3 regions of the Kitasatospora sp. NPDC054768 genome follow, and region 3 is predicted to be linked to each of the others. Evidence: riboswitches for the same ligand, from Rfam matches in the RefSeq annotation. Region 3 holds a riboswitch; each other region holds the start of a gene.
What was found. A riboswitch is a leader RNA that binds a small molecule or an ion and turns the genes downstream of it on or off. The one in region 3 is predicted to bind cyclic di-AMP.

Region 1: another riboswitch for cyclic di-AMP. It lies ahead of ACWGKU_RS31175 (transglycosylase family protein); the one in region 3 lies ahead of ACWGKU_RS24495 (transglycosylase family protein).
Region 2: another riboswitch for cyclic di-AMP. It lies ahead of ACWGKU_RS14715 (C40 family peptidase); the one in region 3 lies ahead of ACWGKU_RS24495 (transglycosylase family protein).

Annotation. Positions count from the first base shown of each region.
Region 1 is NZ_JBSHBN010000139.1:11,599-17,435, forward strand. It holds gene ACWGKU_RS31155 (helix-turn-helix domain-containing protein) at 47-913, opposite strand; gene ACWGKU_RS31160 (ATP-binding protein) at 1,332-1,907, shown strand; gene ACWGKU_RS31165 (DUF397 domain-containing protein) at 2,196-2,459, opposite strand; gene ACWGKU_RS31170 (hypothetical protein) at 3,020-3,979, shown strand; cyclic di-AMP (ydaO/yuaA leader) riboswitch at 4,433-4,603, shown strand; gene ACWGKU_RS31175 (transglycosylase family protein) at 4,590-5,837, shown strand, end outside.
Region 2 is NZ_JBSHBN010000039.1:34,794-40,630, forward strand. It holds gene ACWGKU_RS14705 (hypothetical protein) at 1-575, opposite strand, end outside; gene ACWGKU_RS14710 (C40 family peptidase) at 758-1,804, opposite strand; gene ACWGKU_RS14715 (C40 family peptidase) at 2,044-3,180, opposite strand; cyclic di-AMP (ydaO/yuaA leader) riboswitch at 3,191-3,344, opposite strand; gene ACWGKU_RS14720 (C40 family peptidase) at 3,683-4,720, opposite strand; gene ACWGKU_RS14725 (NYN domain-containing protein) at 4,919-5,837, opposite strand, start outside.
Region 3 is NZ_JBSHBN010000088.1:27,388-33,224, reverse strand. It holds partial or broken gene ACWGKU_RS24510 (DUF501 domain-containing protein) at 1-499, opposite strand, end outside; gene ACWGKU_RS24505 (FtsB family cell division protein) at 471-992, opposite strand; gene eno (phosphopyruvate hydratase) at 1,163-2,449, opposite strand; gene ACWGKU_RS24495 (transglycosylase family protein) at 2,778-3,683, opposite strand; cyclic di-AMP (ydaO/yuaA leader) riboswitch at 3,689-3,857, opposite strand; gene ACWGKU_RS24490 (cytochrome P450 family protein) at 4,079-5,455, opposite strand; gene ACWGKU_RS24485 (SDR family NAD(P)-dependent oxidoreductase) at 5,756-5,837, shown strand, end outside.

The DNA.
Region 1 (5,837 bases), on a different contig from region 3:
GGGGCCTCGCGAGGGAGGGAGCTCACAGGCCCCGGACGGCAGCGGCTCAGCGTTCCTTCAGGATCGAGGCGAGCAGGTCTATCGTGCGTTCCGGCGTGAGGCTGTCCACGCAGAGCCGCTCCATGACCTGGATGTAGGCGTCGACGTCGTCGCGCTTGTCCAGGTAGAGCGCGCTGGTGAGCTGCTCCAGGTAGACCACGTCCGCGAGGTCCTGCTCCGGGAAGCGCAGGATCGTGAACGCCCCGGACTCGCCCGCGTGCGCGCCGAACCGGAACGGCATGACCTGGATCACCACGTTGGCCTGCTCGGCCACGTCGATCAGGTACTGCACCTGACCGCGCATCACCTTGGGCCCGCCGACCGGCCGGCGCAGCGCCGCCTCGTCGATGACGGCCCACAGGCGCGGGCTGGCGCCCTCGGCCAGCAGCTTCTGACGGCGCAGCCGCAGGCTGACCCGTCGCTCGACCTCCTCCTCGCTGATGACCGGCCGACTCTGTCCGAAAACCGCCCGTGCGTACTCCTCGGACTGGAGCAGCCCGGGGATGAACTGCACCTCGTAGGTGCGGATCAGCTGGGCGGCCTCCTCCAGGCCGACGTAGGTCTGGAACCAGCCCGGCAGCACGTCGTTGAAGCTGTGCCACCAGCCGGACTTGTTGGCCTCGCGGACGAGGCCGAGCAGGGCTTCCCGCTCGATGCCGTCGTCCACGCCGTACAGACTGAGCAGGTCGGCGACGTCGCGCTCCTTGAAGCTGACGCGGCCGAGTTCCATGCGGCTGATCTTGGACTCGGAGGCCCGGATCGCGTAGCCCGCGTCCTCGCGGGTGATGCCGCGCGCCTCACGCAGGCGGCGCAGCTGCGAGCCGAGGAGGATCCGGCGGACCATCGAGCCGCCGCCCGGCTGAACTGTGGTCATGCGGTCGAAACCTCCACCTAGGGCAAACAGCGCACAGTCTGCCATCAGTTGAGCGCTCACGGTGCCGATACTGACGGATGTTCCTATCAGTTCCGCACTCCACACACCAGGATGCACGTGCATCCGGCGCTTGCATATGCCAATAGTGCGACTGCACGTGAATCGACTCTTGCATCTGCAGTGAGCGCACACCACCATGGTGCACGTGCACCTGCACATCCCTGGCAATCCCGCGGGCTCCGTGTCGACCCCACGCGCGACTCCGTGCACCGACCCGACGACGTCCCCCGCGTCATCGGGCGTTCGAGTGCGCGCGCGCCTGGTCGAGGGGGCGGCCGAGCGGCCGAGCGAGTCGGAGGTGACCGGCATGACCCCGGCGGGTCCAGCCGTGTCCGCCCCCTTATGGGAGGAGCTCTTCATGAGCACCGGTACGGCTTTGGCGGTTGACCCCCTTGTGGTCACCTGTACGCTCGCTCCTCGCTTCGAAGCCGTCAGAACCGCGCGCGACTTCGCTCGGAGCACGCTCCAGCACTGGGGCCTGACGGAGCTGTTCGACGACGTCGCGCTGGTGGCCTCGGAACTCGTGACCAACGCGCTCCGGCATGCGATCGGCGCACGGCCCGACCCGTCGGGCGGCACCCAGGGCGAGTACGGCTTTCCCCTGCAGCCGACCCCGGACGGCCGGCTCCCGATCCGAATAAGCCTGGTGCACCGCGCACCCCAGGTGGTCTGCGCGGTGAGCGATCCGAGCAGCATCGGCCCGATCGCACGGGAGGCCGACTTCGTCGCCGAATCCGGCCGCGGGCTGCACCTGGTGGAGTCGTTCAGCCGCTCCTGGGGCTGGCACCCGCTGGGCAGCGGCAAGGTGGTCTGGGCGATGTTCGAGGCGGAGACGATCGTCGGCTCCCCGCTGGACGGGCACCCCGGACTCGGCGGCCGCTCACCGCTCGACGGCCCCGTCGAGATCGGCGGACGGCATCGGCGCTCGGCCTAGGACGGGCCGTGCGCCCCGACCGGGCCCCCGACCCGAACGGGCCGCACGCCCAGGACGGACCATGCGCCGGTCGGCGCACGGCCGGTCGACGGAAGCCCCGGGAGGACCACACCCCGGGCCCTTCCACCCGGCCCCGCCGAGGACTTCCGCTCCAGTGCGGACGCCTCCGGAGCGGACACCTCCGAAGCGGAGACCGCCGGCGAAGAGGTCCCCGGAGGAGACAAAGACAAAGGCCGTCGTGGTGTCGGCACCCACGACGGCCCCCCGATGATGGAGCACGGCGGTCGGTCAGACCGCCAGGTGGTCGAACTCCCCGTCCTTGGCCCCCAGCAGCAGGGCGGCGATCTCGGCCCGGGTGTAGATGAGGGCCGGGCCGTCCGGGAACCGCGAGTTGCGCATCGCCACATCGCCGCCGGGCAGGGCCGCGAACTCGACGCAGTTGCCCTGGGAGTTGCTGTGCCGGCTCTTCTGCCAGACCACCCCCTGGAGATCGGCGGCGGCCATCCCGTTGTAGGTGTCGTACGAGCCGTGCGTGTCCTGCGAGTCGTGCATAGAAATCTCCCGAAGAGCTTCCGGAGTTGTCGTCCAGCGCGGCGCCCCCGGCACCGTCGAAACGAACGGACCGGCCCCGTACCGGTCCGGCACAACGCCTCACTTGACGCGATGATAGCCGCAGTGCACGTGCATCAGCACGGGACGTTGCAGGTGCACGTGGCCTTTTGTCCGCAGCCGCGAACTCTTCACGGACCCTTCTCCTGACGGTACGTAAACGGACATAGCCGATGAATCGTCGGGCGCGCGATAACCGGCCGTGAGCACCTCCCCGCTGAATGTTGATCTTCGAATGCCGGGAGTCGCACTCCCGTGACCCTCCGTCAAACCATCCTCATGCTGTGAGACATCTCACGCGCCCCAGGTGCAACGCCGGCGCCCTCGGGTCGCGTCGAGGCAACCACCGGCGGTCGCGCGGGGATTGGGAGCGGAATGTCCGGATTGTAGGCAAAGTGCCCGGACCGGTGCCGGAGACGCACCGGCCTCCGGACCGCGACCGCGTGAAACCCACGCGGCAGCCGACTGCAAGCCGGACGGGCAGATGTCCTACGATCTCCGGCATGAGCACCGCAGCCATCCCGGGCGCGCCACTGCCCGTCCGTACTCCAGGCTCCCGTGCGCGGGGGCGCCACCGTCGTCCCGAGCGCCCCGAGATCCCGGCCGGCGCCCCGGCCCTGGTGCTCGCCGTGCCCGCGACCGCCGGGCCCGAGTCCCGCTCGGTCGTCGAGGAGTTGCTCTCGATCGTCCGCACCGAGCAGAACGGCGTCCGGACCGCGGTCGGCTACCTGCCCGGCAACGGCGGCGAGGGCGCGGGCGGCGAGGACCGCACCGTGGCCGAGCTGCTGGCCATGGCGGCCGAGGCCGGACTGCCGACGCCCGTCCTGGTGCCGCTGGTGCCCGGCCCGCACACCTTCCTGACCGAGCTTCACGCGCTCGCCGCCGAGTACAGCGCGCCCGTCACCGACCCGCTGGGCCCGCACCCGCTGCTGGCCGAGGCCGTGCACGTCCGGCTGTCCGAGGCCGGGCTGGCCCGGGCCGACCGCGCCCGGCTGTTCGCCATCGCGACCGCCGCGGACGGCGTGGTGCTGACCACCGTCGGCGGCGAGGACGCGGCCGCGGCGGCCGGCATCACCGGCGTGCTGCTGGCCGCCCGACTGGCCGTGCCGGTCGTCGCCGCCGCGCTCGACGTGCCCGGCTCGGTGGCCGCGGCCGTCAACCACCTCAGGGACACCGGCTCGCAGCGCCCGGCGCTGGCCCCGCTGGTGATCGGCCCGGAGGCGGACTCCGAGCTGCTCGCCACCGCCGCCGAGGAGACCGGCTGCCCGTCGGCCGCGCCGCTGGGCTCGTACCCGTCGGTCGGCCAGCTGATCGCCTCCACCTACCTGGCGGCGCTGCCCGCGCCGTCCCCGGAGGACCTGGCACGGGCCGAGGCGGAGGCGGCGGCCGCCGCCGAGGCCGAGGGGGCTCTGGAGGGCGTCCGCGGCGCCCACGCGGCCTCCCAGGGGCCCGCAGGGCGGTAGTCGACGACGCGCGCCGGTTGGCGCGCACCGAAGGGCCCGGAACGGCATGCGTTCCGGGCCCTTCGGTTTTGCTCCGCCCGCCCATGGCCGTCCCGCGCGGAAGTCGGACGGCGATGAAGTGGAATGTCCGTTCTGGCCTATTTGAAAGGAAATAGGAAACGCGGTCGCGGGCGCTCGCATCACGGCCGCCGCAGCATCTGCCCGGGTGCTCCGGCCCGCGATTCGACGCGCCGTCACACCACTTCTGAAGTGCTGCCAGTTGTGGGCTTCCATAACAGGGTTGCCTGAAAACGATCATTTACGATCATGAAGAGCGGCAATTTTGGCAGTTCCCACTAAACCGTGATGCGCATCACAGCAGTTTGCAGTTTGAACTTAAGTCTGATTAACGTGCTCCCCGTTCGTGACCACACGAACCCGGTTCATCCGCGACGCCGAGTCCTGCCGTCGGATGTCCTGGCAGCGCGAAATCGCACCACGGCAGGAGCGGGGGACCCACAGGTAAGTCGCCCCGGACCGATCTCCGGAACGGTCCAGGGCTAGGGGTGAAGCCGCGCCCACAGCGCGGCCGGGCAACTCCAGCCCGAATCCGACAGCTCACCTCGCAGGCGTGGGAGAGGACCGCGTCTTCATGCTGCCCACCAACGGCACTCGTCTGTCCAGCCGCACCCGTCGCGTGATCGCCGCCCTCGGCGTCGCGGGCGTCGGCCTCACCGTCCCCTGCATCGCCTCCGGCACCGCCTCCGCCGCCACCGTCGCCACCTGGGACAAGGTCGCCCAGTGCGAGAGCGGCGGCAACTGGAGCATCAACACGGGCAACGGCTTCTACGGCGGCCTCCAGTTCACCTCCAGCACCTGGTCCGCCTTCGGCGGCACCGCCTTCGCGGCGCGCGCCGACCTGGCCACCAAGGACCAGCAGATCGCCGTCGCCGAGAAGGTCCTCGCCTCGCAGGGCCCCGGCGCCTGGCCGGTGTGCTCGGTCCAGGCCGGCCTCACCAAGGGCGGCGCCGCGGCCGCCGTCGACACCTCGGCGGGCTCCACCGCGGGCTCGACCGCCGCGAAGCCCGCGCAGCCCGCGCAGAGCGCCAAGCCGGCCGCCCCGGCCGCCAAGCCCGCTCCGCAGACCCAGGCCCCGGCCGCAAAGCCCGCCGCGCCCTCCGCGCCCTCCGCGCCCTCCGCGCCCGCCCAGGACGGCACGCAGGCCAGCACCGACTCCGCCGCCTCCGGAAACCGGAGCGACTGGGTCCAGAAGCGCCAGCAGCAGGCCCAGAACGGCGACTACACCGTGGTCGAGGGCGACTGGCTGTCCGCGATCGCCGACCAGCACAAGGTGCAGGGCGGCTGGCAGCGGCTGTACGAGCTCAACCGCGGCACCCTGACCGAGGGTCCGGACAGCATCTACCCGGGCCAGCAGCTGTCCTTCGGCGGCAACGGCCAGGCCCAGGCCGGCCAGTCCGCCACCGGCAAGTCCGGCTCGGACTTCACCTGGTTCGACCGCTCGCAGAAGTCCGGCCAGTCCGCGAACGGCGGTGCCGTGAACGCCCAGCCGACCGCGCAGGCCCAGACCCAGGCCGCCAAGCCGTCCACCAAGCCCGCTCCCCAGACCCAGGCTCCGGCCGCCACCGGCAGCATGGCCGCCGCGGTCTCCTTCGCCGAGTCGAAGGTCGGTCAGGCGTACGTCTACGGCGGCACCGGCAACGGTGGCTGGGACTGCTCCGGCCTGACCCAGGCCGCGCTGCGCGCCGCGGGCGTCTCCGTCCCGCGCGTCGCCGCCGACCAGGCCGCCGCCAGCACCCACGTCTCGCTGGACAGCCTCCAGCCGGGCGACCTGCTGTTCTGGTCCAACAACGGCAAGGAC
Region 2 (5,837 bases), on a different contig from region 3:
CTGAGCCGCCCGTACACCTCCGGGTTGACCAGCACCCGGTCCGCCGGGGTGTGCCACGGTGCGCCGGGGGCGGCCACGGTGACCGCCGCCATGCCCGTCCAGCCGTCCGGGTCGCCCTCCAGCAGCCGGGCGAACTGCTCCTCGGTGGCGGGCCGCTCCAGCAGCAGCCGCTCCGGCCAGGCGCCGCCCCAGACCTCGGTGACGGCGGGCACCGCCCGGTCCCCCACCGCGGCCAGCTCGGCCGGGTCGGGCCCGGCGGCCGGCCCGACCACCAGGCAGTTCGCTCCCGGAGCCGACCGGAGCGGCCCGAAGTCCCACGGCGCCGGCGGGCCGCCCGCGCTCTCCTCGCGCTCGACCCGCCAGCCGTCGCCGGCCCGGACCAGCTCGATCCGGCGCGGGTACACCACCGGGTACTCGTCGTACCCGGCGATCCGCACCGCCAGTTCGGCGGCGGCGGTCAGCCGCTCCGGCCCGCCGGAGGCGGCGAGCACCAGGTTGCGGTACCCCGCCCCGGCCACCGGCAGCCCGGCCCACGGCGGCGCCGAACGCGCCCGCTCCGCCAGCGCGGCGGCCACCTCGGCGTGCCGGTCCGCCGAGCGGGCCGCGGGCGCCGCCGGGGCGGCCGGAGGCAGCGACAGCTGGGCCAGCCCACCGGCCGCGAGCAGCAGCGCGCCCCGCCGGGACAGCGTCCGGCGGGGGCGGGAGCCGGATGTACCGGCGGGGCCAGTGGGGTCGGCGGGGCCGGACGGCGGGGCGTTCAGAGCCGGACCACCCCGGAGACCGGCATGGCGGTGACGCTCTCGTAGCGGACCTTGGCGCCCGGGCGGGGGGCGTGCACGATCACGCCGCCGCCGGCGTACATGCCGACGTGGTGCATGTCCCGGTAGAAGATCACCAGGTCTCCCGGTCGCGCTTCGGACAGGCTGACCCGCTGCCCGGCGTACGCCTGGGCCTGCGAGGTGCGCGGCAGGGTCACTCCGGCCTGCCGCCAGCTGTAGTACATCAGACCGGAGCAGTCGAACGCGTGCGGGCCGGTGGCCCCGTAGACGTACGGGGAGCCGATCATCCGCACCGCGGCGGCCAGCGCGGCGGCCCCGCGCTCGGAGGCGGGCGGGGCGGTGCCGAGGTCCAGCCGGTCGGTGCCCCGGGTGGCGCGCTGCTCGGCGTCCCGGGCGTCCTGGACCGTCAGCCGGGCCCGCTCGGCGGCGCCCAGACCGTTCAGCAGCTTCTGCGCGCTGGCCAGCCGCTGCTGGATCTGCTGCTTGCTGTCGGCGAGCGAGCGGCGGGTCCGGTCCAGCTCGTCGAGCTTGCCGGCCGCCTCGGTCCGGCGCTGGTCGAGCCGGCGCTGCCGGGCGACCAGCTCGTGCAGGGTCTCCTGCTGGCGCGCGGCGGCCTGGCCCAGGGCGCGGGCGCGGGACAGGTAGCCCTCCGGGTCGGGCGAGAGGATGAGCTGGGCGGTCTGGGTCATCCCGCCGCCGCGGTACTCGGCCCCGGCCACCGTCGCGAGGTCGCCCCGCAGCCCGTTGAGCTGGTCCTGGGCCACGGCGATCTCGCCCTGGAGGATCGTGGTCTCGCCCTGGAGCCGCCGCTGGGCCTCCTGCGCCGCGTTGGCCTTCTCGGACGCCTGCTCGGCCTCATCGTACAGCTGTTCCACCTGCGTCTTGACGTCCTGGCGGTCGCCCGGGTCGGGGCTGCCGGGGGCGGCCTGGGCGCTGCCTCCGGCAGCCACACCCAGGGCGGTGGCGGCGGCCGCGGTCAGCACCAGCGCCCGGGCGAGCAGTTGGGAACGGCGGTGCACGGGCATGGCGGCAGCGGCTCCAATCCTGCGGCGCGGCTCCCGCCGCCGCACCGGGACGGGCGGCCGTCGAGCGGGAGTCCGGTGGCAGACGTTAGCGAGTCAGGGCAAGCGAGTCCAAACCCCTGCCAACCCGAATATTCAGGCTGTTGTCGGACATTTGATCGGCCCTCGGGAAAAGCCGCAGGAAAAACCGCAGGCCCGGCCTCCCCTGGGGGAGGCCGGGCCTGGAAGCGTCCGAGCGGTGATCAGACCCGCACGATGGAGGCCAGCGGCATGTTGGTGACGGCCTCGTAGCGCACCGACGCGCCCGGCTTGGGCGCGTGCAGCACCTGGCCGTTGCCCGCGTAGATGCCGACGTGGTGGGCGTCGGTGTAGAAGATCAGCAGGTCGCCGGGCTGGGCCTGGGAGATGTCCGAGCCGATCCGGGTGCCGGCCGAGGCCTGCGCCTGCGAGGTGCGCGGCAGCGACACGCCCGCCTGGTTGAACGCCCAGACCATCAGGCCGGAGCAGTCGAAGGAGCCCGGGCCGGTGGCGCCCCAGACGTACGGGCTGCCGATCTTGGAGGCGGCGGCCGAGAGCGCGGCGGCACCGCGCGAGCTGCCCGGGGCCACCTTCACCGGGGAGGAGGCGGTCGAGGCGGACGAGCCGGACGAGCCGGTCGCGAGGTCGCCGCGGCTGTTGTCGCGGGAGGCGCGGTCGGCCTGCTGCTGCTGGGCCTGGGCGGCGTCGGCCTTGGCCTTGGCGTCGGCCGCGGCCTTCTCCTCGGCCTGGCGCAGCGCCTGGCGCTCCTGCTCGGTCAGCGTGTTGAGCAGGTCCTGGGCCGCCTTCAGCTTGCCCTGGACCTCCTCCTTGGAGGCCTTCAGCTGCTGGGTGGTCGACTCCAGCTCGGCGAGCTTGCCCTGGGCCTCGTTGCGGTCCTGGTCGAGCTTGCGCTGCTGCTCCTGGAGCTCCTTCAGCTGACCCTTCTGGGTGCTGCCGGCCTGGTTCAGCGCGTCGGCCTGGCTGAGGAAGGTGTCCGGGCTGGAGGAGAACATCAGCTGGACGGTCGGGGATATGCCCCCGTTGCGGTACTGCTCGCCGGCGATCTCGGCCAGGCCGCCCTGGAGCTCGGTGACCTGGGCCTGCTGACGGGCCACCTGGTCCTGCATGCCGGAGACCTGCTTCTCCAGCTCCTGCTGCTTGGCCTGGGCCGCGTTGTAGTTCTCGGTCGCGATCTCGGCCTGCTCGTTGAGCTGGTCGACCTGCCCCTTGACCTGTTCCTTGGTCGGCTGCGGGTCGGCGTGGGCACCTTGAGCGGAGAGGACGACGGCTGCCGCGGCGACACCGGTCAGGATCGAGACCCGGGCGCGGCCTGCGGGCTTGGGACGACGATGGGACGCCACGAAGGCGGACTCCTTCTTCCTACGTCCGCCTACCGGGTGAGCTGACGGGTTCGGGCCGGAAGCATGCCCTACGACGCCTCACGGCCGTTCCATCGGCCGACCTGGCGTCGATTCACCCCGGAGGAACGTGGTTCCCCGGCTCCGCTCCGCAGCGCCCCCAAACCACTGGGCTCCCCTGTCGGGCAGTCGCTTCGACCTGCCCCGCTGCCTCACGAACTCGACGGTAACCACCGCCGCCACCCTGGCTGGGCGATCGACAGTGCGGTGGTTCAGGGCACGACCCTAGTAACTGAACCGTGATCCGTTCAAATCCTTGTCAGAAAAAAGACCGAAGATTTCCCAAGTTCTTCTGTGAAAATGACCGATGGTGACCACTGGCACACAGAAGGCTGATCAGTTCTCAGCATGTGGCCGCGAAGGGGCGGAAAGCCGAACGCCACCCCCGCGCGAGGGGTGGCGCTTTTCACAGCCCCCGGAGGGGCCTCGCGGGCGTGTCGGGCCGTCAGACCCGGCGGATGGTGTTGATCGACATCGCGTCGGCCTTCATCACCTTCACCACGTCACCGGTGTGCGGCGCGTGGACCACCATGCCGTTGCCGATGTACATCCCGACGTGGTGCATGTCGTTGCCGTAGACCACCAGGTCGCCCGGCTGGGCCTGGTCCAGCGAGGGCACCCGGGTGCCGTAGTGGCCCTGCTCCTGCGAGGTGCGCGGCAGCGAGACGCCCGCCTGCCCGTACGCCCAGACCATCAGGCCCGAGCAGTCGAAGGTGGTCGAGCCGGTGGCGCCCCACACGTACGGCGAGCCCTGCTTGCTCATCGCCTTGGCCATCGCCACGGCCGCGTAGCCGCTGGCCGGCGGCAGGCTGCTGAGGTCGACCCGGTCGCTGCCGCGGGAGGCGCGGTCGTCCTGCGCCTGCTGGGCCTTCAGCGCGGCGCGGTCGGTGGCGCTCAGCGAGTTCAGCAGGTCCTGGGCGGCCTTCAGCTTGGTGTTGACGTCCGCCTTGGCCTGGTTCAGGTCCTTGGTGGTGGTGTCCAGCGAGGCGAGCACGGCGGAGGCCTCGACCTTCTCCTGGTCCAGCCGGCGCTGCTGGTCCAGCAGCCCCTTGAGCGCCTCGGCCTGGCTGCTGCTGGCCTGCTGGACGGTGGAGGCCTTCTCCAGGTAGCCGGACGGGTCGGAGGTGAGCATCAGCTGGACGGACGGGTCGATGCCGCCGGTGCGGTACTGCTCGCCCGCCACCTCGGCGAGACCGCCCTGGAGCTGGGTCATCTGCTCCTGGCTGCGGGCCACCTGGTCCTGCAGCTGGTCGGCCTGCTTGCGCAGCTGGTCGGCCCGCTCCTTGGCGCCGTTGTACTTCTCCGCCGCCTGCTCCTGCTCCTCCTGGAGCTGGTCGATCTGCGCTTTGACGTCCGTTTTGTTCGGCTGCGGCGCGGCGTGCGCGGCCACCTGCGCGGAGAGGGCGACCGCGGTCGCAGCAGCAGCGGTGAGCACGGAGATCCGCGCGCGGCTCGGCTGCTTGGGACGGCGGTGGGAGGCCAAGGGTCCTGCTCCTTCTTCCAACGGACTCACCTGATGGGATGAGATTCCGGAAAATAGGTTTGACGCCAGACCCTAGTGAAGATCTATCCGTTTTGCCACTCCCCCGTAGGTGTGAACTCCGGTCCGCACACTGACGACACGGGACCCGCACACCACCCCGGAACCACTCCTGACCAGGCATCGCACGTCCGGTCGGGGTCAGGGGCGCGCCAGCCGGTTCAGCAGCAGCACCGAGGCCACGGGGCGCGCGCCCGCCTTCCGCACGCCGTCCGCGACCTCCCGGTCGGTCGACACCACCACCACCGGACGGCCCTGCGGCTCGGCCCGCACCAGACGGCGGATCAGCTCGTCGGCCGTCTCCCCGGTCCGGCTGAACCGCACCCGGACCCCGCGCGGCGGCGCCATGATCACCGGGACGTCCAGGTCCTGCCCGTCGAACACGCAGGTGACCTCCGCCTGGGTGCGCTGCGCCAGCATCGCCAGCCCGCCCAGCAACCGGATCCGCTGCTGCTCCAGCGGCAGCGTCGGATAACCGGTCTTGGTCACGTTGTAGCCGTCCACCACCAGGTGCACCTGGGGGATCGCCAGCAGCTGGTCCAGCAGCGCCGGATCGTCCTCGGCCAGCCCGCGCCGGGCCACGTCGTGGGGCGAGGCCGCCCCCGGCACCACCGCCTCCACCAGGTCCGCCGGGCGGATCTGGGAGACCGGCAGCGCCAGCTCCCGCTGGAGCCCCTGGGCCGACTGCAGCACGGTGTCCAGCAGCAGCCGCAGCCGCATGTCCTCGACGCTGCGCCCCTCACGGGCCGACCGGCGGCCCTGCTCGACCGCGTTCTCCAGCTCCGAGACCCGGTGCCTGAGCCTGCGCGCCTCGGTCTCGGCCGCACCGCGCTCGGCCGCGGTCTGCGCCTTCAGGGCTTCCAGCTCGCCGGCCACCCGGCGGGTCTCGGCCTGCGCCCGGCGGGTGTCGCTCTCCAGCGACCGCACCTTCTTGCGCAGCGACTCGGCCTCCTTGCGGACGCCGTCCGACTCGGCCCGCTGCCGGTCCACGTCCGCCCGCGCGGAGGCCCGCACCTCGGCCAGCTCGGCGTGCAGCTTCTCCACCAGCCGGGCCGACTCC
Region 3 (5,837 bases):
CCTTGGCCCACCAGTCCTCCAGCATGCCGATCGCCTCGTCGCCGAGCGGGTTGACGCCCTCGCCGGCCGCCAGCGAGTGGCCGACCAGCACGTGCAGGCACTTCACCCGGTCCGGCATCCCGCCGGCGCTCGGGAAGCCCTCCAGCACCTCGATCGCGTCGCGCCGGGCGATGTAGTCCTCGTGCGCCCTCTGGTAGGCGGCCGCCAGCTCCGGGTCCTCGGCGAGCCGGGCGCTCTGGTCCTTCATCACGCCCTCCGCCTCCAGGGTGCCGATCAGCGAGGCGGCCTTGGGGCAGGTCAGGTAGTAGAGCGTGGGGAACGGCGTGCCGTCCGGCAGCCGGGGAGCCGTCTCCACGACGTCCGGGTTGCCGCAGGGGCAGCGGTGCGCCACGCCGCGCAGGCCGCGCGGCACCCGGCCGAGCTGGGCGGCGATGGCCGCGACGTCGGCGTCGGAGACGGAGGGGTGGTTCTCAGTGGTCATGGGGGGAGGTGTCTCCAACGGGGGACGGTGGGAGGGGAAGGGGGGTGGCGGGGGCCGCCGCCACGGTGTCGGCGGCGTCCACCGAGTCCCAGATGCCGGCGTACCAGGGCTTGGCGGCCTTCGTCCGGTCGGCGGCGCTTCCGGAGGCCGCGGTGCCGGAGGAGGCCGCACCCGCCGCGGACGAGGAGGGCTGGGCGGAGGCCCGGCCGGCCGGATCCACCGCGATGTACGGGGTCTCCCCCGGCACCGCGTAGTGCAGCCGGGCGCGGGCCTGCGCCTTCACGTACTCCGGGTCCTGCCAGCGGGCCTTCTCCCGGCGCAGCTGCTCGACCTGCTGGCGCGCGTGGTCGGCCTTCGCCCGCTGGGCGGAGATCTCGGCGCGCTGGGAGATGAACTGCCGCGTCGGGTAGGCGAGGATCGCCACCAGCGAACAGAGCACCAGGACGAGGACGGTCGCCCGGCTCGTGAACCGGGGCCGGGCCGCCAAGCCCGGGATCCTCCAGCCAGCCATCTCCCGTATCCCCTCCTGGTCGCGACGGTGCCCCGCCGTCCACCCTACGGGGTGAACGGCGGGGCACCGGTCAGGCGTGCGCTACCGGGAGCGCCCGGCCCTCGTGCCCGCCGTGCGGATCGCTCCGCGCAGCGGCCGGGCCCGGTCGCTCCACGGAGCGGCCGTTCCTGCTACTCCGCGGAGCGGAAGCGCGGGAAGGCGCCGCGGCCGGCGTACTCGGCGGCGTCGTCGAGGATCTCCTCGATGCGCAGCAGCTGGTTGTACTTGGCGACGCGCTCGGAGCGGGCCGGGGCACCGGTCTTGATCTGGCCGCAGTTGGTGGCGACGGCCAGGTCGGCGATGGTGACGTCCTCGGTCTCGCCGGAGCGGTGCGACATCATGCAGCGGTAGCCGTTGCGCTGGGCCAGCTCGACGGCGTCCAGGGTCTCGGTCAGCGAGCCGATCTGGTTCACCTTCACCAGCAGCGCGTTGGCGGTGCCGGTCTCGATGCCGCGGGCCAGGCGGGCCGGGTTGGTGACGAACAGGTCGTCGCCGACCAGCTGGACCTTGTCGCCCAGCTTGTCGGTCATGGCCTTCCAGCCGTCCCAGTCGGACTCGTCCAGCGGGTCCTCGATGGAGACCAGCGGGTAGGCGGCGACCAGCTCGGCGTAGTACTCGATGAGCTCGGCGGCGGTGAGGTCCTTGCCCTCGAACTGGTAGGCGCCGTCCTCGTAGAACTCGGAGGAGGCGACGTCCAGGGCCAGCGCGACGTCACGGCCGGGCACGTAGCCGGCCTTCTCGATGGCCTCGACGATGAGGTCCAGGGCCTCGCGGTTGGAGTCCAGGTTCGGGGCGAAGCCGCCCTCGTCACCCAGACCCGTGGACAGGCCGCGCTCCTTCAGCACGCCCTTGAGCGTGTGGTAGACCTCGACGCCCCAGCGGACGGCCTCGGAGAAGGACTCCGCGCCGATCGGGGCGATCATGAACTCCTGGATGTCGACGTTGGAGTCCGCGTGCGACCCACCGTTGAGGATGTTCATCATCGGGACCGGCAGGACGTGCGCGTTCGGGCCGCCCAGGTAGCGGAACAGCGGCAGGTCGCTGGCCTCGGAGGCGGCGTGCGCGACGGCCAGCGAGACGCCCAGGATGGCGTTGGCGCCGAGCGAGGACTTGTCCGGGGTGGCGTCCAGGTCCAGCATGGCCTGGTCGATCAGGCGCTGCTCGGTGGCGTCGTAGCCGACCAGCTCCGGGCCGATCTGCTCGATGACGGCCAGGACGGCCTTCTCGACGCCCTTGCCGAAGTAGCGGTTCTTGTCACCGTCACGCAGCTCCAGCGCCTCGAAGGCACCGGTGGAAGCACCCGACGGGACAGCGGCACGACCCGTGCTGCCGTCGTCGAGGCCGACCTCGACCTCGACCGTGGGGTTGCCGCGGGAGTCGAGGATCTCACGGGCTACGACGACATCGATGGACGGCACGAGGCATCTCCTTGCGGAAGCAGGGTCCGGTCTGACGGTGGTGCTGTCAGCAGGACGATTGCGGAGTCGTTACGACCAGAGCCTAACCGCCCGGGCTCCCGGGGCCACGTCCGCCTCGGTCCCGTCTCAGCGTGTGGCCCCACTACCCACCGGTAGTTCACCTGCTTGTCCCAGCTTGTCCCACCGGAGCGGGCGAATGCGGACGAAGGGGACCGGTAGGACCGGTCCCCTTCGGACGGCGGGGTGAGGCGGCGTCGGCGCCGGGCGCGGCGGGCGGGCCGGCGTCGAGCGAGCCGGCGTCGAGCGGGCCGGCGTCGAGCGGGCCGGCTCAGCCGAGGTGCAGCACCTGGCCGGGCATGATCAGGTTCGGGTCGCCGCCGACCGTGCCGTGGTTCTGCTCGTACAGCGCGTGCCAGCCGCCGGACACGCCCTGGGCGGCGGCGATGGTCGACAGGGTGTCACCGGCGCGGACGGTGTAGTCGTGGCCGGTGGTCTGCGGGGCCGACTGCGCGGCCTGCGGGGCGTACTGCGGCTGGGCGGCGGCCTGGCCGGCGTACTGCTGGTAGACGCTCTGGTGGCTGGTCCAGTACCAGGCGCCGTTGCTCTGGTACCAGTACACCTTGGCGTCGGCGTCCCAGCCGGCCTTGCCGGAGAAGCCCGGGGTCTGCGGCTGCGCCTGCTGCTGCGGGGCGGCCTGCTGGACCGGCTGCGCGGCGGGCTTCGGGGTCTGCTTCTGGGCGGCGGGCTGCTGCGCGACCGGCTTCTCGGCCGGCTTGGCGGCGGGCTTCGGGGTCTGCTGCTTGGGGGCGGACTGCGGCTTGGCGTCCGAGGAGGTGTCGACCGCAGCCGGGGCGCCACCCTTGGTCAGACCGGCCTTCTGGGAGCAGACCGGCCAGGCGCCCGGGCCCTGCGAGGCCAGCACCTTCTCGGCGACCGAGATCTGCTGGGCCTTGCTGGCCTGGTTGGCCTGCGGCGCGTAGGCGGTGCCGCCGTACGCCTTCCAGGTGCTGGAGGTGAACTGGAGGCCGCCGTAGAAGCCGTTGCCGGTGTTGATGCTCCAGTTGCCACCGGCCTCGCACTGGGCGACGGCGTCCCAGGTGGAGGCGGGGGCGGCGGAGGCGCCGGTGGCGGTGAGGAGCGGCATCGCGAGTCCGACGCCGGCCACACCGGCGACGGCGATGGCCTTCTCGGCCTGGGTGCGACGACGGTGACGGCCAGTTCCAACGAACAGCATGAAGAGGTCCCTCTCCGCACGCCTGCGAGGTGAGCTGTCGGGTTCGGACCGGGAGGTGGCCCGGCCGCCGTACGCGGAAACGATTCCGCTCGGGCGGCTTCACCCCAAGCCGTGGGGAGACGGCAACAAACCTGGTTCCCCCGCCCCTGCCCAGGGTTCTGGTCGGTTTCCCGTGGCGCGGCGGGCAGGACTCGGCGTTCCGCGTACGAGGTCCGCAGCTGCGAACTCCAGGGAGAGTAGACAGATCATCAGACCAATCACAAGCTCATATCGTCGATATCACACAATAATTACGGCGCGTGTTCGATCGCCTACCAACGGCGGTGTTATGTCCGGATTGATGGGTGTTCACACCCCCGTCAGCAGGTGGTTCGCGACGTCCCGTCAGTGCGATCTCAGCACGTCGGAGGCGTGGCGGGAGTGTTCGGCGAGGCCTGCGAAGGAGCGTGCGGAGGGGTCTGCGGAGAGGCGTGCGGGGAACGGCTCTCCGGACTGAATTCCACCGGGAGTTCGCGCAGCCCACGCATGATCAGACCACCGCGCCACCGCAGGTCGTCCGCGTCTTCCGCGAGCCGGAGATCGGGCAGCCGGGAAAGCAGCGTGGTCAGCGCGGCACGACCCTCCAAGCGGGCGAGCGGAGCGCCGATGCAGTAGTGGATGCCGTGCCCGAAGCCCAGGTGGGGGTTGTCCGTCCGGGCCAGGTCCAGGGTGTTCTCGGCCGCGAACCGGGCCGGGTCGCGGTCCGCCGCGGCGAGCACCACCAGCACCGGGTCGCCGACCGGGATGTCCACCCCGCCGATGGCCAGCGGACGGGTCGCGAACCGCCAGGTCGCCATCTCCACCGGTCCGTCGTAGCGCAGGAGTTCCTCGATCCCGGTCTCCAGCAGCGCGCTCTCCCCGCGGGCCACCGACTCCTGCAGCAACCGGCGCTGCTCCGGATTGCGCAGCAGGGCGTACGTGCCGTTGCCGATCAGGTTCACGGTGGTCTCGAAACCCGCGAACAGGAGGATGAAGGCCATCGCCGCGGCCTCGTTCTCGGTCAGGTGCTCACCGTGGTCACTGGCCCGGATCAGGCCCGAGATCAGGTCGTCCCCGAGGTCCGCGCGCTTGCGGTGGATCAGCTCCAGCAGGTACGCCCGCATCCGCTTCACCGCCCGCCCCACGCCGCCGCGCCGGCCGCCGCCGTGGCCCGGCTTCGTGTGGCGCACCATCATCCCGGCCCAGTCCCGGAAGTCGTCCTGGTCCTCGGCCGGCACGCCCAGCATGTCGCAGATCGCGTAGATGGGGAGCGGGAAGGCGAACTCGTGGATCAGGTCCGCCGAACCGCGCTGCGCGAAGCCGTCGATCAGCCGGTCGGTGAGCTGCTGCACCCGCGGCTCGAACTCGGCCACCCGGCGCGGGGTGAACGCCTTCGACACCAGCCTGCGCAGCCGGGTGTGGTCCGGCGGGTCGATGTTCAGCAGGTGGGTCATCAGGTCCGCCTGCCGCTCCCCCGGGATGCCCACCCGGCCGGTGCGGTGCGCCTGCTCGCTGTGGTGCGCCGGGTTCTTCGACAGCCGGCTGTCCGCGAGCGCCTGCCGGGCGTCCGCGTACCGGGTCACCAGCCAGGCCTCCACCCCGCTCGGCAGCGTGGTGCGGTGCACCGGGGCGTGCTCGCGCAGCCAGGCGTAGGCGGGGTACGGGTCGGAGGCGAACTCCCAGGTGAACAGCTGCGGGGCGGTGGCGTCGGACGGCGTGGCGGCGGGCCGGGCGGAGTCGGGCTGAGCTGGCATGGACCGACCGTATCCGGTGCGACGGGCACGCCCCGCTCCGGCGGGCCGCCGCTCCTCCCGCCGACGGTCCGCGGCCGTCCTGCCGATGCTCCGTGGACGGCCCATGGACGGCTCATGGACGGCCCGTTGACTGTCCGCGGACGGTCAATGGACAGCTCTTGGCCGACTCTTGGCCGCAGTGCGGGCGTGAGCCTGGTCACCTGCGGGGTAATCCCTGTTGCGGAGGGTCAGGACGTGCCTACGATCCTCCGCAGTACGCGTGGGCGCCGGTGCGGTGTCGCCCACAGGGAGGAGCAGGCCATGCGGGTCAGCGGGTCAGTCGTCGTCATCGCGGTCCTCGACGGCGGTTCGGGCGCGGGACTCGCCCGCCGGTTCGCCGCGG